2 regions of the Glutamicibacter sp. FBE19 genome follow, and region 1 is predicted to be linked to the other one. Evidence: riboswitches for the same ligand, from Rfam matches in the RefSeq annotation. Region 1 holds a riboswitch; the other holds the start of a gene.
What was found. Region 1 has a riboswitch for S-adenosylmethionine ahead of H6F58_RS12535 (hypothetical protein). Riboswitches for the same ligand answer to the same signal wherever they lie in the genome.

Region 1 (7,970 bases):
ATTCGTCCATGAATAGCCAGTCTTCATCCACCTTGAATTGCAACTGGGTATCGCTGCGGGCCATGGACGCAAAACGGGTGAACCAGTGGTGCTGCGAGCGCAACAAATTCCAGCCATAGGTCTTGAAGCCCAGGGTGGTCCAGCGCAGCTGCCCGCGAACCCAGCGGCCTTCGGTATTGCGGACCATCGGCCGCACGCCCAGGCGGAATCGCTTATTGCGGGTGGGATGCGGAATGGTGCCGGTCGGCATCCACTGTTGTTGCTGCGTGGTGTTCTTCGCATCGAAGAGCATGAATTGCAAACCCATGGCTACCACGGGGTCGTGCTGCGAGCCGAGCAGCCCGTCGGCTGGGCCAGGTTCAGAGGGCTGGAACCACGAGTCGATTTGCTGGGCCCATGCGGCCGAGCTTTTTTCTTCCGGCACGGCCACAAGGCGCGGCTGCGAAGCAATCTTGTTCGAGACGATGGCCAAGGCGGCAATGTGCGCGCAGATGCCGGGCTTGTCGCACGTGCACTCGCAAAGCTCGATTTGCCAGTCGTCGCCGACCATTTGAACCTGGATCATCGGCGAAAATTCTTCGCCGTTAGCACGCACGGTGCCTTCGATCTGCCGGGTGGATTCATCAAATTCCACGTCAACCACAGAATTTTCTTCAGCTGCTATGTTCTTTCCGTAAAAGAAAGGGACATCGCCCAGATAGCGCAGCAAGTGGCGCGCGTCGATGGTTGGGGGAACAGAATCACTCATCCTCTCATCGTTTCACGTTCCGGCCCGCGGTGAAAGTTCAAGGGCCTGTCTGTGAATAATCACTATCTATGACGTAGCGTTGACGCATGTCCCACATCTGGCCTTATCTACCGGCGAGGGCAGTGAATATCACCTCGCTCGTCGAGTTTGATCGCTTGGCTTCCGACGCGCTTTCCTCCCTCCACCCCCGCGGATTCAGCTGGCGCGTGCATCGGGTTGATCTGCGTGAACGGGACTCCGTCCTTCGCTCCCTGGACCTGTCGGAAGCGATCTTCATCGATTGCCAATACTCGCAGCATGGGCGGGAACTGGTTCAGGCGACCGGTGGCCTGTGCATGAGCTCTGGCGAAGAACTGCCCTTCACCACGGGGGAACGCAGCTTGTATACCCCGGAAGAACTCTATGAAGGGATCCGCGCGCAGGGCTACGAACAGGTCCCGGATGCGAAGATCTACGCCTATTCGCAACAGCACACCGCACCGGCTGCGCTGAATCCCGAAGATGCGATGGCCAGGACCCTGCATGATCACCACGTTGGGCAGGCTTTGATTTCGGAAGTCTATGAGGGCGTGTTCAAGGATTCCCCGCTCATCGGGGTTATGGGCGGCCATGCGATGCGCCGCGGTTCACGCGAGTACGCGCAAACAGTGGAACTGGGCCAATTGATTACCCGGGCCGGCTATGGCGTGGCCACTGGCGGGGGACCGGGAGCCATGGAAGCTGCCAATGCCGGGGCATGGCTGGCAGGCTACGAGCAAAAGGATCTCAACCTTGCCCTGGAGATGCTCGCCGAACAGCCCGATGCCATTCACCAGCGCACCGGATGGGCCAGGACAGCGCTCGCCGTCAAGGATCGTTTCCCCAGCTCGCAGCAGTCATTGGGGGTGCCTACATGGTTTTACGGTCACGAACCGCCGAACCTTTTTGCCACGAAGATCGCAAAGTTCTTCGCCAACTCCATCCGCGAGGCAATTCTCCTGGAGCAGTCCAATGGCGGGCTGATTGTCTTGCCCGGATCCGCCGGCACGGTTCAGGAGATCTTCCAGGATGCCTGCGAAAACTACTATGCCACCGGCGCCCGGGTGGTTCCCATGGTCCTGTTCGGCCGCGAATACTGGACCAGGACCCTGCCGGTGTGGCCGCTGCTCCAGGCGCTCGCTGCCGATCGGGTGATGGGCGAAAAGATTGCCCTGGTGGACACCGCGGCCGAGGCGATGGAGTTCATCAGCTCCATGAGCACGCTGCGCCGGCGCACGCGCTGGTAGCGCCCCCAAGCAAATGACCCCGCGGCATCAGATGATGCCGCGGGGTCATGGGCGATTGAAGCCGAGCCAACAGCCGGTCATGCCACCTGCACGTCGAAGAGCAGGCCCAGGCAGTAGGTGACCGCTGCGGCGCCCCATCCAATGGCCAGCTGGCGCAGGCCGCGCTTGAGCGGCGAGGCTCCGGAGAGCAGACCGACGATGGCTCCGGTGATCATCAAGGCGATCCCCACCAGGATCACGGAGATGGCCACGGCCGCCAAGCCGCCAAGACCGAAGATATAGGGCAGGATCGGGATGATGGCGCCGGAAGCGAAGAGGCAGAAGGAAGTGGCTGCCGCGCCGGTGGCCGAGCCGAGCTCTTCGTGTTCGCTTTCCAATTCCTCTGCGCGTTCCTCGGGGTTCAGCGAGAAGGCGGGGTTGCAATCACAGGTGAAAAGCCCCATGCGTTCTGCGGCGCGGTGTTCGGCATCTTCATCGCTCATGCCGCGGGCCTTGTAGATCAGCACCAGCTCGTTGGACGCCAAATCGAGGTTGGGTGCTGCCGTCAGCGTCACCTGGGTGGGCCGTGAAGCGGTGAGAAGCTCGCGCTGGGACCGCACGGAGACGAATTCGCCGGCCGCCATGGATAGCGCTCCGGCCAAGAGCCCGGCGATGCCGGAAAAGAGCACGAAGGTGGAGGATACCCCGGTGGCGCCGATGCCCATGATCAGGGCGAGGTTGGAGACCAGGCCGTCATTCGCGCCAAAAACCGCGGCGCGGAAGTTGCCCGAGAGCTGGGCCCGGCCGGCGGTGGCCAGTGCGCGGACTACTTCTTCATGCACCTGTTCGTCGGCGGCCATTTGCGCGGTCGCGTCCTTGTCGTCGCGGTACGGCGAATTGCTCTCGGAGCGCTGTGCCATGGCCAGCACGAAGACCGAGCCGAAATTGCGGGCCAAGAAGCGCAAGATCGTGCGGCGCAATGATGGGCGGACCGGCTTGGCGTGTTCGCCCAGCTTGGCCCGCCAGTGCGCCTCATGCCGCGCTTCGGCTTCGGCGAGTCCCAGCAGGATCTGCTTTTCCTGCCCGGATTTCTTCTGGGCCAGGGTGCGGTAGATGGCGCCTTCGGCGACTTCATCGGCCAGGTATTTTCGCCAGCGCTGGACTTGGGCACGGGTAGGTTCGGTTGCTGACTGGTTCGACATCACGAAAACAGCTCTCTTGGCAGGTCGAATTTCTTGGTGAAACTCGGTGAACGGGTCAGCTACCGATTTTAGTAAGGGGATGGAGCGTTGGGAATTTGGCAAGGCTAAAAGCGGCGTTGCGCCCCTGCGGTTCCCCTGCGGCGGCAACGCCCAGGAGCAGCTGGGAAGTTTCCGGATCGAAGACCGGGCGGCGTGCGCAGCGGGCCAGGAGCTGTTCGAGCAGAATTGGATCGCCGACGTAGCAGATATGCCAGAGTCCGTGGACCTTGAATTGCACTTGGCCGGTTCGGCGGTCGACGATGGGCAGGACGGAATAGGCCATGTGATGCGCTCTCGCTGTGTTCTTGCCCGAGCACAGTGTGTGAACGGACCGCTTCTTCATCCGAACCACCCATGAATCTGGGGTTGGTGCACGGCCAGTCGGAGCTTGGCGCCGTGTCTCGTGAAGCAACGCTTGCGATGCTACCGCCTGCGCTGTCTGCGATGAAGGCCTGTTCCGTAATATGACCTGGGCTCCTGGCTACTGGTGGTCATCACAGATGGCGAGGCGGTTGATCGATTCGAACTGCTGGGCCCATTGCGCTGCGGAATAGTCCGGGAGGTTGGGCGCTTCGGGGCGCAAGCCGGTGAAGCCATCAAGCTGTTCGCGCACGATGTCGAGGTGGCCGGCGTGCCGGGAGGTTTCCGCGATCATGTGCACCATGAGATGTTCCAGCGTGGTGTGCCGGCGGCGGATCCATCAGGGCACTTCAACCGGTGCGCTGAGCGGCAAGGCCCTGATGCCAGCATCCGAGAAGGCGGTTGACTCCCGGTACAGCTCGATAATCCCGCTGGCGCTGAAGTGGGCCGGCGGCAGGAAGTCGGCCTGCGGGTCATCGGCATCCAGAAGCTCTTGGATATAGGGGTCATCCACTGTGCGGCCGAGGCATTGGGCAAAATACCCGTACTCGGTGATGGCCAGGTGGTGGACGACGCCAAGGATGTGCGTTCCGGTAGCCGTCAGCGGCTTGCGCGCCAGCTGTGCACTCAGCCCCTGGGCCTTGTAGATGACTGCGTCGCGCGCGTCGGAGAGATATTCCTGGAGCAGTTCCTTGCTGTGATCCATGATCAGAGTCTAGCCAGCGTGCGGGGATCTGGAGCGCGGAACGCGTGGGACACGGCATATTTGCAGGACTCGCGCTATGCTCTGTTTACTATTGGTAAACTTGCCGCCGCAGCCTTTTCGGAGCGCCCCTTTGGCTGCTGGCGTGCCACAACAAGCGAAGTGATGGAGCGAAAGCATGAAGACCCTGCCCGTGGAATCAAGCGGTGCCGCGATCAATATCGGTTCGCGGTTGCGCGGGGTGCGCCAGCGGCAGCGAATGACCATCGACCAGGTCGCTGAGCTGTCTGGGCTGACCAAGGGCTTCCTCTCGCGTGTTGAGCGAGATCTCACCAGCCCCTCGGTCTCCACGCTGCTGAAATTGTGCGAGGTGCTCGGCATCGAGGTGGGCACGCTATTTGAAGTGCCCGAAACCATGCTGGTGCGGCTGGAAGAAGCGCCGCGGGTGTCGCTGGGCGGGGAGGGGATCACCGAGCAGCTGGTGACGCCGCGCAGCGAGAAGCGCGTGCAGATGATCCGAGCCGAAATCGCTCCCAAGGGCTCCGGCGAAGCCGAGCTGTATTCGGTGGACTGCGAGTTGGAAGTGCTCCATGTGATCGCGGGGAAATTCACCCTCGTGCTGCCCGAGCAGCGTGTTGAGCTCCAGGCCGGGGACACCATGACCTTTCCCGGGCGCGAGCCGCACAGCTGGGAAAACGAGTCCGATGAGGCCGCCCTGGTGACCTGGACCTTGATCCTCTAGCTTCAAGCGCTCCTTTTCGTTGCGGTGCTGTGGAGCGCGTATTCTAAAAAGGTGTGCTCGGCCTGCGCACATAGTGCGGTGATCGATGGGAGTGGCGTGAGGACTAGCGAGGATACTGGCGCACGGAATCAGCTTCGCTGCATCAGCTGGTGGGCTTCGGTGCTTGTCGGCGTTCTTGCCGGCACGACCCTGACGTGGATCCGCACGCAGCGCAATTTCTTTTTCATCGGGGCAGTCATTATCGCGGTGGTGATTGTGGTGCTCGGCCTGCGGACCATTCGGCGCAGGGCCCGCTTCCCGCAAATGGCTCAGGCCCGCGTTTCGTGGCTATATGCCTTCTGGGCGATCATTCTCATGATCCTGGTCGGGCCCCTGCAACTGGTCTACGTAGCCGATGACCTCTCCGAGCTCATGCTCAAGTCCCTGATCCTCTCCGCCGGGTTCTGCGTGGCGATCCATGAAATCGATCGTTCGCTGGTCAATGCCAGCACGAAGAACTTCCGCGGCGCCTAGTCTTCCGGCGATCATGCCGCTGCGCCAGCCAACTGGCCCAGCGATCCAGCTCCTTATCTTGCACCGGACCCTCCGGGCCATCATTCACGCTGCCCCTGCCCGGATAGGACGGCGTGCCAATAGCCGCAGTGCTGAACCCTGCCCCCGCATGCCCTGGCGGCGGCATTCTGCCCTTTTGCGCGCCCCAGCTCCCGGATCCAGGGCTAAAGCCTTGACGTGACCGCGCCAACAAAATAGCATAATAGGAAACTGAAGTTTCATATTGGGCAACTACGGTGAAAGCCGTGAGACGCCGGGAGGGCAAGAACATGAAAGAAGTCCGCATTGAGGAAAACGGCCATCTGGGTCCGATCAACGCAGCGGTCATCCCGCGCTATGCGGGGGCCGGAACCTATGCCCGGCTGCCCCGCCTGGACCAGGTCCAGAACGCGGATATCAAGATCATCGGCGTGCCTTTTGACACCGGCGTCTCCTACCGGCCCGGGGCGCGCTTCGGCGCCAACCACGTGCGCGAATCCTCGCGCCTGATCCGCCCGTACAACCCTGCCACCGACACCTCGCCGTTTGCGCAGAGCCAGGTAGTGGACGCAGGCGACCTCGCGGTGAACCCGTTCAACATCAACGAAGCCATCGAGACCATCGAGCACGAGGCGCTGGAGCTGACCGCGGACGGTTCGAGCCTGGTCACCATCGGCGGCGACCACACCATCGCACTGCCACTGCTGCGCGCGGCATCCCAGCGCGCCGGCGCCCCGGTCGCCATGCTGCACTTCGACGCCCACCTGGACACCTGGGACACCTACTTCGGCGCCGAATACACCCACGGCACCCCCTTCCGCCGCGCGGTGGAAGAAGGCATCCTGGACACCGAGGCCATCTGCCATGTGGGAACCCGCGGCCCGCTGTACGGCAAGAAGGACCTGGAAGACGACAAGCGCTTCGGCTTCGGCATCGTGACCAGCTCGGATGTCTACTACCAGGGCGTGCGTGAAATCGTGGACAAGCTGCGGATGCGCATCGGCAACCGCCCGCTGTACATCTCGGTGGACATCGACGTGCTGGATCCGGCCCACGCCCCGGGCACCGGCACCCCCGAGGCCGGCGGCATCACCAGCCGCGAACTGCTCGAGATCCTGCGCGGCCTGCGCGGGCTGAACATCGTGGGCGCCGACATCGTCGAGGTCGCTCCAGCCTACGACCACGCGGAGCTGACCGGCGTGGCTGCCAGCCATGTCACCTACGACCTGATCAGCCTGATCAGCGACTTCCGGGCTAACCAGGGGCTGAACAAGTAATGAGCGAACAGCCTCAACGCAACGGCGGCGACCTGGTCATTGAGACCCTCACCGCGCTGGGCGCCAAAACCGTGTTCGGCATTCCCGGACAGCACGCCTTGGGGCTGTTCGACGCGCTCTCGCGTTCCACCTTGGAGTTTGTCTCCTCGCGCGTGGAAAACAACTCCGCCTTCGCGGCCGACGGCTACTCCCGCGCCACCGGAGAGGTGGGCGTGCTCTTCCTGTCCACCGGTCCCGGGGCGCTGACCTCGCTGGCCGGGCTGCAGGAAGCCTACGCCACCGGCGTGCCCATGGTCGTCATCGCCAGCCAGATTCCGCTCGACGGCCTGGGCGCGCGCCGCAAGGGCATGCTGCACCAGCTCGATGACCAGAAGGCCTCGGCCGCCAACGTCACCAAGTTCCAGCAGACCGTGCACCATGCCTCGGGCATTCCCTCGGCCATCCAGGATGCCTGGGCACGCGCCATCACCGTGCCCATGGGCCCGGTCTGGGTGGAAGTCCCGCAGGATGTGCTCTTGGCCCAGGTGATGGTCCCGCCGGTGCAGGATGCCTTGGCCGAAGCCTATGAGCACCCGCCGCGCGAGGAATTGATCCGCGAAGCGGTCAACTGGCTGTCCCTCGCAGACCGCCCGGCGATTATCGCCGGTGGCGGGGTGCGTCGTGCCGGCGGCCAGGCCGAATTGCTCGCGGTGGCCGAAACCCTGCAGGCACCGGTGCTCTCCAGCCCCGGCGGCAATGGAGCGTTCCCCTGGAACCACGAATTGTCCTTGCAATCGTGGGTTGAGGATCGCCATGCCACTCAGATTATGGAAGATGCAGACGTCTTGCTGGTCATCGGCTCGGCCCTGGGGGAAGTGACCAGCAATTACTTCACCCTGGAACCGCGCGGCAAGATGATCCAGATCGACGCCGAGCCGCGAGTGCTGGAATCCAATACCCCGGCCCTGGGCATCCGCGCCGATGCCCGCGAAGCCTTGAAATTCCTCGATCGCCAGTTGCACGCCGCCGGCTTCGCCCCGCGGGCCTCCTGGCATGGCCAGAGCCCAGTGCAGGTGGTGGCGCAGACCCTGGAGAAGATCCAGGCTCGTCTTGACGGGCAGGATTTGGCCAAGGAGCGAAAGTTC
Region 2 (7,970 bases), 100 kb from region 1:
GTTTTGGTCTAGTTTCCAACGATGACCGCTGGGACGAAATCAATGCCCTCTTGCCTGAAGGTTCTGAAGACTGGAGCGCCGAGCAATGGGAAGTATTTGCCGAGACCGAGGCTGGGGAAGAGTACTTTCGACAGCTCAATGAACTCCTAGAGGAAGAGTACCCCGTCGAGGATGACTTTGAACTCTCCGAGGAGGAGCAAGCCTTCTGGGACTTAATCCTCGATACCCTCCCACAGGACAGTCTTGAATGGGATGATTCCCAGTGGGAAGAGTACTTCCGCAGTGACGCTGGCCTTGAGTTCATCGAGCAGTTGTTGCCAATCATCGCTGACAGTATAGAAACCGATGAAGATGCAGCTGATCTTCAGGCTTTCCTTGAAGAAGTCTTTGCCGATGATCCTGAGCTACGTGCGTACTACCTCGAAATGTACTTGGGGATTACACCGGAAACGACGGGTGGTTCAACTGGTGGCTCCGAAACTGTGAACGAACCTGACGTTTCAGAAAGCGAACAACCCGTTGCTGACGCTGAAATCAAGCCCGCAGGTTCAATCGGCAAGGCAATCGTTACCAGGGCGCAAAAGGCAAGCAAGTCCGCTGAACCCGTAGCGGTTTTTGAGGCCTCAGCGCCTGCACTGGCCAACACAGGTTTTGATGGTTTCTGGGCTGCTGGGGTTGGGATACTGCTAGCCATTGGCGGCATGGTATTTATTGCGCGCTCACGCAAGACTTCTGCGAAGTAGCTTAAGCCGATATACGGTCCCATGCAGCTGACGCTGGGAACCACCAACGGGTGGTTCCCAGCGTCAGCTATTTGTGTATCAGTGGCCCAGATGCGAGTCGGCATTCAAGTGGTGCCACGAACGGTTGTGGTAAACCAATGCGTCACCAAGCTCGCCCGGTTGGGAGTCGCGTGCAATGTGTGACTGCAGTCCGCGAGCCACGATGACCGTTGAGGTCCCTGCCTGGATGCGTTCCACAACCTCACACCGTACCCAAGCGCGCACGTTATCAAAGACCGTTTCTCCGGTGCTCAATCGAGTCCATGTCTGGTCCTGCGCAAAACGATCTACCCCGCTGGTAGCACCCAACTTTGCCAATTCAATGTCATGCACATCCAAGGAATGAACCACGACCGTCTGAGCGCGAGAGAGTACGTCAGAGGCAGAAGAGTGAGCCGAAATTGAGAAGACTAGCAATGGCGGATCAACGCTGATGGAGGCAACCGATGTTGCGGTGAGGGCAACTGGGCCCTGGCCAGCATCGGCAGTAATGACACTGACCCCACCCGGGTGCCCACGAAAGACTGCTTTGAAGTCTTCCGCGGGCAACGAGGGCGTCGCGGAATCCGACACTTTAGACGCGTGCACCAACAAGCTCCTCGCGCAGGATGCCGGCGCCAGCGCTCAGCGCGCTGAGCTTGGCCAGCGCCACATCGCGGCGGAAAGGTGCCATGCCGCAGTTGGTGCTGGCAATCAGCTTGTCGGCATCGACAAATTCGAGTGCGTTGCGCAGGGTCTGTGCTACTTCCTCGGGAGTCTCTACGGCATCATTAGCCACGTCGATGGCACCGAGCATGACCTTCTTGCCTCGAACCATCTCAACTACTTCAAGCGGCACGTTGGAATGGTGAGATTCCAAAGAAACGGTGTCAATGGTTGAAGCCTGCAACAGTGGGAAGGACTTCTCATAATGGAGCCACTGAGCGCCAAGAGTGGCCTTCCAATCGTTATTGGCCTTGATGCCGTAACCGAAACAAATGTGCGCAACGGTTTCTGCCTTCAAACCTTCGCAAGCACGCTCCAGCGCTGCGATGCCCCAGTCAGCAACTTCATCAAAGAAGACATTAAAGGCTGGCTCGTCAAACTGGATAACATCCACACCAACAGCTTCGAGTTCTTTCGCTTCCTGGTTCAGGATGGTCGCAAACTCCCAAGCGAGCTTTTCACGGCTCTGGTAGTGAGCGTCATACAACGTGTCCACCATGGTCATCGGGCCAGGTAACGTCCACTTGATCTGCTTGTCAGTGAATGAACGAATGGCCTTTGCGTCCTCGACAAAAACCGGTTTTTCACGTTCTACGGCACTAACGACGGTAGGCACGCTCGCGTCGTAACGGTTGCGGATTCGCACCGTCTCACGCTTTTCGAAATCAACACCGCTCAGGTGCTCAATGAACGTGGTGACAAAGTGCTGACGGGTCTGTTCGCCATCACTAATGATGTCGATGCCGCGTTGAGTCTGCTCGAGGACCGCAGCACGCATGGCGTCTTGCTGGCCTTCGCGCAGCTGATCGCCTTCAAGCTTCCATGGGGACCATAGCTTTTCAGGTTCGGCAAGCCACGAAGGCTTGGGCAGGCTGCCAACGATCGACGCGGGGATAAGTGGTGAAGTCATTGAGGAATCTTTCGGAGTCTTAGGCGACGGGAGTCTGGTAGGAGGAGGACCACTGATCGAGCAGTTGGCGATTTGGGGTGATGAAATGCTCTTCGGTGAACTTGCCTTGGATCCTGCCCAATTGGGCTCGTTCTTCGCGGTCGTAGAAAACGCGTGTAGGGGAGAAGTCCTCGGCGCCCAGGCTCGGGTGGTACACGGAGGGCGCTGCCGAATTGGCGTTGTAGATCTCCGGGCGGTAGATCTTCTGGAAGGTCTCCATGGTGCTGATCAGGCTAATCAGCTGCAGGTTCGTGTAATCGTTGAGCAGGTCGCCACGGAAGTAAAAGGCCAGTGGCGCAACGGCACCCGGCGGCATGAAGTAGCGAACGCTCAAGCCCATCTTGCCGAAGTACGCATCGGTGAGCGAGTTCTCGTCCTGCTGGTATTCCAAGCCGAGCACTGGATGGCTGTTGCCAGTGCGGAAATAAGTCTTGGAGGTGGAGACGCTGATGCAGACCACCGGCAGCTGGGCAAAACGCTCACGGTATGCCTGTGAGTTCAAAAAATGCTGGAAGAGCTGTCCATGGAGATCACCAAAATCTTCGGGAAGCACCGGAGATCCGCTGTCATTACACGATGCTGGGAGCACAACGCTGAAGTCGTAATCGCGGACATAAGAAGAAAAATTATTGCCGACCATGCCCTGGGACCGAGTGCCGGTGAGTTTATCCACGATCGTGGTTTCAAGCACTTCTAAAAGAGGAAATTGCTGGTCGGTATTATCGGCAGAAAAATGCACATTTGCGGAAATGATTTCCAATTCAAGAGAATAGCGGTCGCCCTGGGGATTGTCCCAGTGAGCCAAGGAATTGAACCGGCGGTTGATCATCGTCAGGGCGTTGCGCAAGTTCTCTTCGCGGCGCTCTCCGCGTGCCAAATTAGCGAAGTTTGTCGTGGTGCGCGAATTCGCCGAAGGGGAGTAATTCTCGTCAAATCTGGTGGTGCTAATGCTGAAATTCAATTCGTCTGCCATGATGGCCAATCTGTATTTGGGAGGCCTGGGCAGGCCGAGGGGAAGTCGTTGCGTCAATCATGCAGGGTGATTCTTGATATCAGGTAACTCGATATAACTATGGATTCATATAGACTCTGGCTATGGTTCAGGGAACAAATGGCTTGACACTGCAGCAGCTGCGCTATTTCGTGGCGGTAGCCTCCGAGGGGTCCATCTCGGCTGCCGCCGACTTGATTTACGTCGCGCAGCCCAGCATGTCGGCGGCGATGAAGGAGCTTGAATCGAGGGTGGGGCGCACCTTGCTGGTGCGCTCGGCCAGGGGAGTGACGCTCACCGCCGAAGGAGCAGAATTCCTTGGCTACGCCCGGCAGGTCCTGGAGCAAGTGGAGCTGCTGGAGCACCGCTACCTCGGACGGCCCTCCGCCAGGCGCCTGCTGGGCGTCTCCACCCAGCACTACTCATTTTCGGTGGACGCCTTTGTCCGGATGGTCCAGGCCAGCGGCGCCGAGGAGTACCAGTTTTCGCTCCGCGAGACGCGCACCGAACAGATCATCGAGGACGTGCGCACCCTGCGCAGCGACATCGGGATCCTGTACCGCAATGACTTCAACCGCAAGGTCATCGACAAGCTGCTGCGCGAATCCCGGCTGGCCTTCCACCCGCTGTTCCTGGCTGATCCGCACATCTTCATCTCGCGCAGCAACCCGCTGGCCACCCGGGACCAGGTCACCCTCGAAGACCTCGAGGACCTGCCCCGGCTGACCTTCGACCAGGGCGCGAATAATTCCTTCTACTTCGCCGAGGAGGTGCTCTCCACGCGCTCCAGCCAACGCGAAATCCAGGTTTCGGACCGCGCCACCATCTTCAACCTCATGATCGGCCTGGGCGGGTACACGATCTCCACCGGCATCATCAGCGACGAGCTTGATCCCTCCATCGTTGCCATCCCGCTGGCGATCGAGGAGCGCATCGAGATCGGCTGGATTGACCACGCAGCCATTCCGCTGACCGACCAGGCCCAGCGCTACCTGCAAGAAGTCCGTGCGGTGGTCGCCAGCTTTGGGGTCGAGGTGCTCGGCTGAGCCGCCCACGGCGTAACTCCCGGTCATCGAGTACCGGTCTATCGTCATAAACTTCGGCAAAAACCTTGAAATCACGCAGGTTCTGCTCAAAGTGATGCGTCATAAAGTGGTGCCAGCCACCGCGTCATCATGACAAGTTCACGACATATGAAGCTTGGCGGCCTTGTATGAAGCTGGCCGCCCGATGGCGCTTGCGCCGTTTGCGGCCCGTGGCCAACCATGGAAGAACAACAAACCATCAAGAGCGACTAAGAGATCTGGCTCGTTGACGTCGCAGCAACCATCGGGAAACCGAAAGGTGCTAATGCCAGGAACGATGGAGCAGTTCCGAACGCGCTTTTGCGTGATGTGCTTCGTGTTGCCACACGATGCCTATCGGTGCACTCCCTCGCAGAGAACGAGGAGGAGCTATGAGCCAAGGAACCGACGCGGTCCACGCCGGATATCGCCCGAGCGGAGACTTCCGCCCGATGCTGCCGCCACTGCACAATTCCGCAGCCTACCAATTCCAGTCGCATGCCGAAGCGATCGAGAAGTTCGCGTTGCGCCAGGCCGGTTTCACCTACTCGCGCACCGGCAATCCCACCGTCTCGATCCTCGAGCAGCGAGTGGCCGCGCTGGAAGGCGGCGCCCAGGCGGTAGCCACCGCCACCGGCCAGTCCGCGGTAGCCCTGTCCCTCCTGGCCCTGACCCAGGGACCCAAGCACATCGTGGCCTCCTCCTCGCTCTACGGCGGCACCGTGGACCTGTTCACCGACACCTTCGCCGACTTCGGCATCCGCATCAGCTTTGTCGACCAGGCCGATCCGGCCGCCTGGTCCGGGGCCATCGAGGAAGACACCCGGGCGTTCTTCCTGGAGTCGGTCTCCAACCCGCTGTGCACCGTGGCCGATCTTCCCGCCATCGCGGCCATCGCCCATGAGCACAACATCCCGGTGGTGGTCGATAACACCCTGGCCACCCCGCTGAATGTGCGGCCACTGGATTTCGGCGCGGACATCGTGGTGCACTCGGCCACCAAGGGCCTGGCCGGACACGGTTCTGTTTTGGGCGGGATCGTCGTGGACTCGGGCAAATTCGACTTCTCCGACGCCGCCCGCTGGCCGCAGATCGCCGCCCCGCGCGTGCGGCTGAACAACACCTCGCTGCTTGAGCGCCACGGATCGGCCGCCTACGCGATGCTGGTGCGCTCCAAATTCCTGCACGACCTGGGCCCGACCCTCGCCCCGGCTAGCGCCCAGGGGATCCTCGCCGGCATCGAAACCCTGCCGGTGCGCGCCGCACATGTGCAGCGCAGCGTCACCACGCTGATCGGCGAGCTCCTGGCGCACCCGGGCATTGTGGCCATCCACCACCCCTCGCTGTCCACCCACCCGAGCCACGAGCTGGCCAAGAAGATCACGCCCAAGGGCACCGGCTGCGTGCTGGCCATCGAGCTGGCCCATCCCACGCTGGTCTCCCCGCTGATCGACGGGCTGAAACTGATTTCGCTGGCCGCCAATGTGGGGGACACCCGCACCATGATCTCCCACCCGGCCACCATGACCCACTGCCGGCTCTCCGAGCAGCAGCTGGCCGCCGCCGGGCTGAACACCGCCACCCTGCGCCTGTCGGTCGGCCTGGAAGACCCCGCCGACCTGCTCGCCGATCTCACCCAGGCCCTTGACCACGCACTGGAGAAGGCCCTGGCCCCGCAAACCCAAGGAGCATCATGAGCGGCTTCAACACCCAGGCCGTCCACGCCGGCCAGCACAAGGACCCGCACACCGGCGCGGTCGTGCCGCCGATCTACCAGACCAGCACCTTCATCCAGGACGGCATCAACGTGCTGCGCTCCGGACATGAATACTCCCGCGGCTCGAATCCCACCCGCGACGGGTTCCAGGACCAGCTCACCGCCCTGGAAGGCGGGGCCGCCGGCTTCGCCTTCGCCTCCGGCATCGCCGCCGAAGACGCGCTGCTGCGCGCGGTGCTCGAACCGGGCGACCACATCATCCTGGGCGCCGACGGCTACGGCGGCACCAACCGGCTGATCTCCAAGCTGCACAGCAAGTGGGGGATCACCTCTTCGGCGGTGGATATCACCAGCCTGGATTCGGTGCGCTCCGCGGTGCGCCCGAACACCGCGCTGCTCTGGGTGGAGACCCCCTCCAACCCGCTGCTGGGCATCGCCGACCTGGCCGGCTGGGCGGACATCGCCCGCGAGCATGGCGCCCTGCTGGTGGTGGACAATACCTTCGCCACTCCTTATCTGCAGCGCCCGCTGGATTTCGGCGCCCACGCGGTGGTCCACTCCACCACCAAATACATTGGCGGGCACTCCGATGTGCTCGGCGGCGCGGTGATCGTGGCCGACCACATCTTCCGCGGGCAGACCCTGGCCGAAGCGGTGGGCTACCAGCAGTTCGCCGGCGGAGCTGTGGCCGGCCCGCAGGATTCCTACCTGGCCGCCCGCGGGCTGAAAACCCTGGGCCTGCGCATGGAGCGCCACTGCGCCTCGGCCGATACCCTGGCCCGCTGGCTCGATGCGCAGCCCGAAGTCACCCGGGTCTACTACCCGGGACTGGAATCCCACCCCGGGCACGAGCTGGCCGCCCGCCAGCAGCGCGGTTTTGGCGGGATCGTCTCGCTGGCCCTGGAAGATGAGGCCGCCGCCCGCGCCTTCGCCCAATCCATGGAGTACTTCCAGCTCTCGGTCTCCCTGGGCGGGGTGGAATCCCTGGTCTGCTATCCGCGAGAAATGACCCACGCCTCGCTGATCGGCACCGAGCTGGAAATCCCGGCCAACCTGGTCCGCCTCTCGGTGGGCATCGAAGAGACCGAGGATCTGATCGCCGATCTTCAACGCGGCCTGGCCGCCGCCCGGGCCACCCGGCCTGTGAGCACCGTGCGCGAAAAGGCCCTGGAAAACGCCTGATCGCATCGAACCGCAATAATCGGGCGGCGCGCCCCTTCTCCACGGAATAGTAATTGGGGAAGGGTGGAAACATGATCGGAATTCTCAATCGGCTCGTCGAGCATATCGAGGCGAACCTGCACGCCGAGATCAGCCTCGCGGATTTGCTGCGCGGCGAAGGCACGACCGAATACCACGTGCGGAGGATGTTCTCCTCGCTGGCCGGCATGCCGGTCTCCGAATACATCCGCCGCCGGCGCATGTCCCTGGCCGCCGCGGACCTGCTCGCCGGGGATGACCTCTTAGCTATCGCGATCCGCTACGGCTACGGCTCGGCCGAAGCTTTCGGCCGGGCCATCCGGTCCGTGCATGGCGCATCCGTGGGTGAAATCCGCGAGAATGGCGGCCCCCTTCGAAGCCAGCCAATCATCAGGTTCAGCCTGAACGTCGAAGGGAAACGCCCCATGGATGCACGAATAGCGCAAAGAGAAAACTTCAAGCTCATCGGATACGCCGCACGCGTCCCGCTGATCCACCACGGGGCCAACCCGCACATCCAGGAGCACATCGCCTCCATACCGGTGGCCGAGCATGCCCGGCT

Region 2: it holds a riboswitch for S-adenosylmethionine, as region 1 does, so the genes downstream of both, H6F58_RS12085 (aminotransferase class I/II-fold pyridoxal phosphate-dependent enzyme) here and H6F58_RS12535 (hypothetical protein) in region 1, are expected to answer to the same signal.

What each region holds. Positions count from the first base shown of each region.
Region 1 is NZ_JACKQN010000007.1:146,361-154,330, reverse strand. Features, by position in the region: gene H6F58_RS12550 (DEAD/DEAH box helicase) at 1-748, opposite strand, end outside; gene H6F58_RS12545 (LOG family protein) at 835-2,013, shown strand; gene H6F58_RS12540 (VIT1/CCC1 transporter family protein) at 2,091-3,194, opposite strand; gene H6F58_RS12535 (hypothetical protein) at 3,250-3,516, opposite strand; SAM riboswitch class IV at 3,530-3,642, opposite strand; partial or broken gene H6F58_RS18235 (DinB family protein) at 3,715-4,299, opposite strand; gene H6F58_RS12520 (helix-turn-helix domain-containing protein) at 4,475-5,038, shown strand; gene H6F58_RS12515 (hypothetical protein) at 5,135-5,551, shown strand; gene speB (agmatinase) at 5,860-6,846, shown strand; gene H6F58_RS12505 (thiamine pyrophosphate-binding protein) at 6,846-7,970, shown strand, end outside.
Region 2 is NZ_JACKQN010000007.1:42,644-50,613, reverse strand. Features, by position in the region: gene H6F58_RS12110 (hypothetical protein) at 1-743, shown strand, start outside; gene H6F58_RS12105 (flavin reductase family protein) at 822-1,376, opposite strand; gene H6F58_RS12100 (methionine synthase) at 1,357-2,397, opposite strand; gene H6F58_RS12095 (DUF1852 domain-containing protein) at 2,417-3,409, opposite strand; gene H6F58_RS12090 (LysR family transcriptional regulator) at 3,532-4,473, shown strand; SAM riboswitch class I at 4,706-4,796, shown strand; gene H6F58_RS12085 (aminotransferase class I/II-fold pyridoxal phosphate-dependent enzyme) at 4,884-6,188, shown strand; gene H6F58_RS12080 (cystathionine gamma-synthase) at 6,185-7,390, shown strand; gene H6F58_RS12075 (AraC family transcriptional regulator) at 7,462-7,970, shown strand, end outside.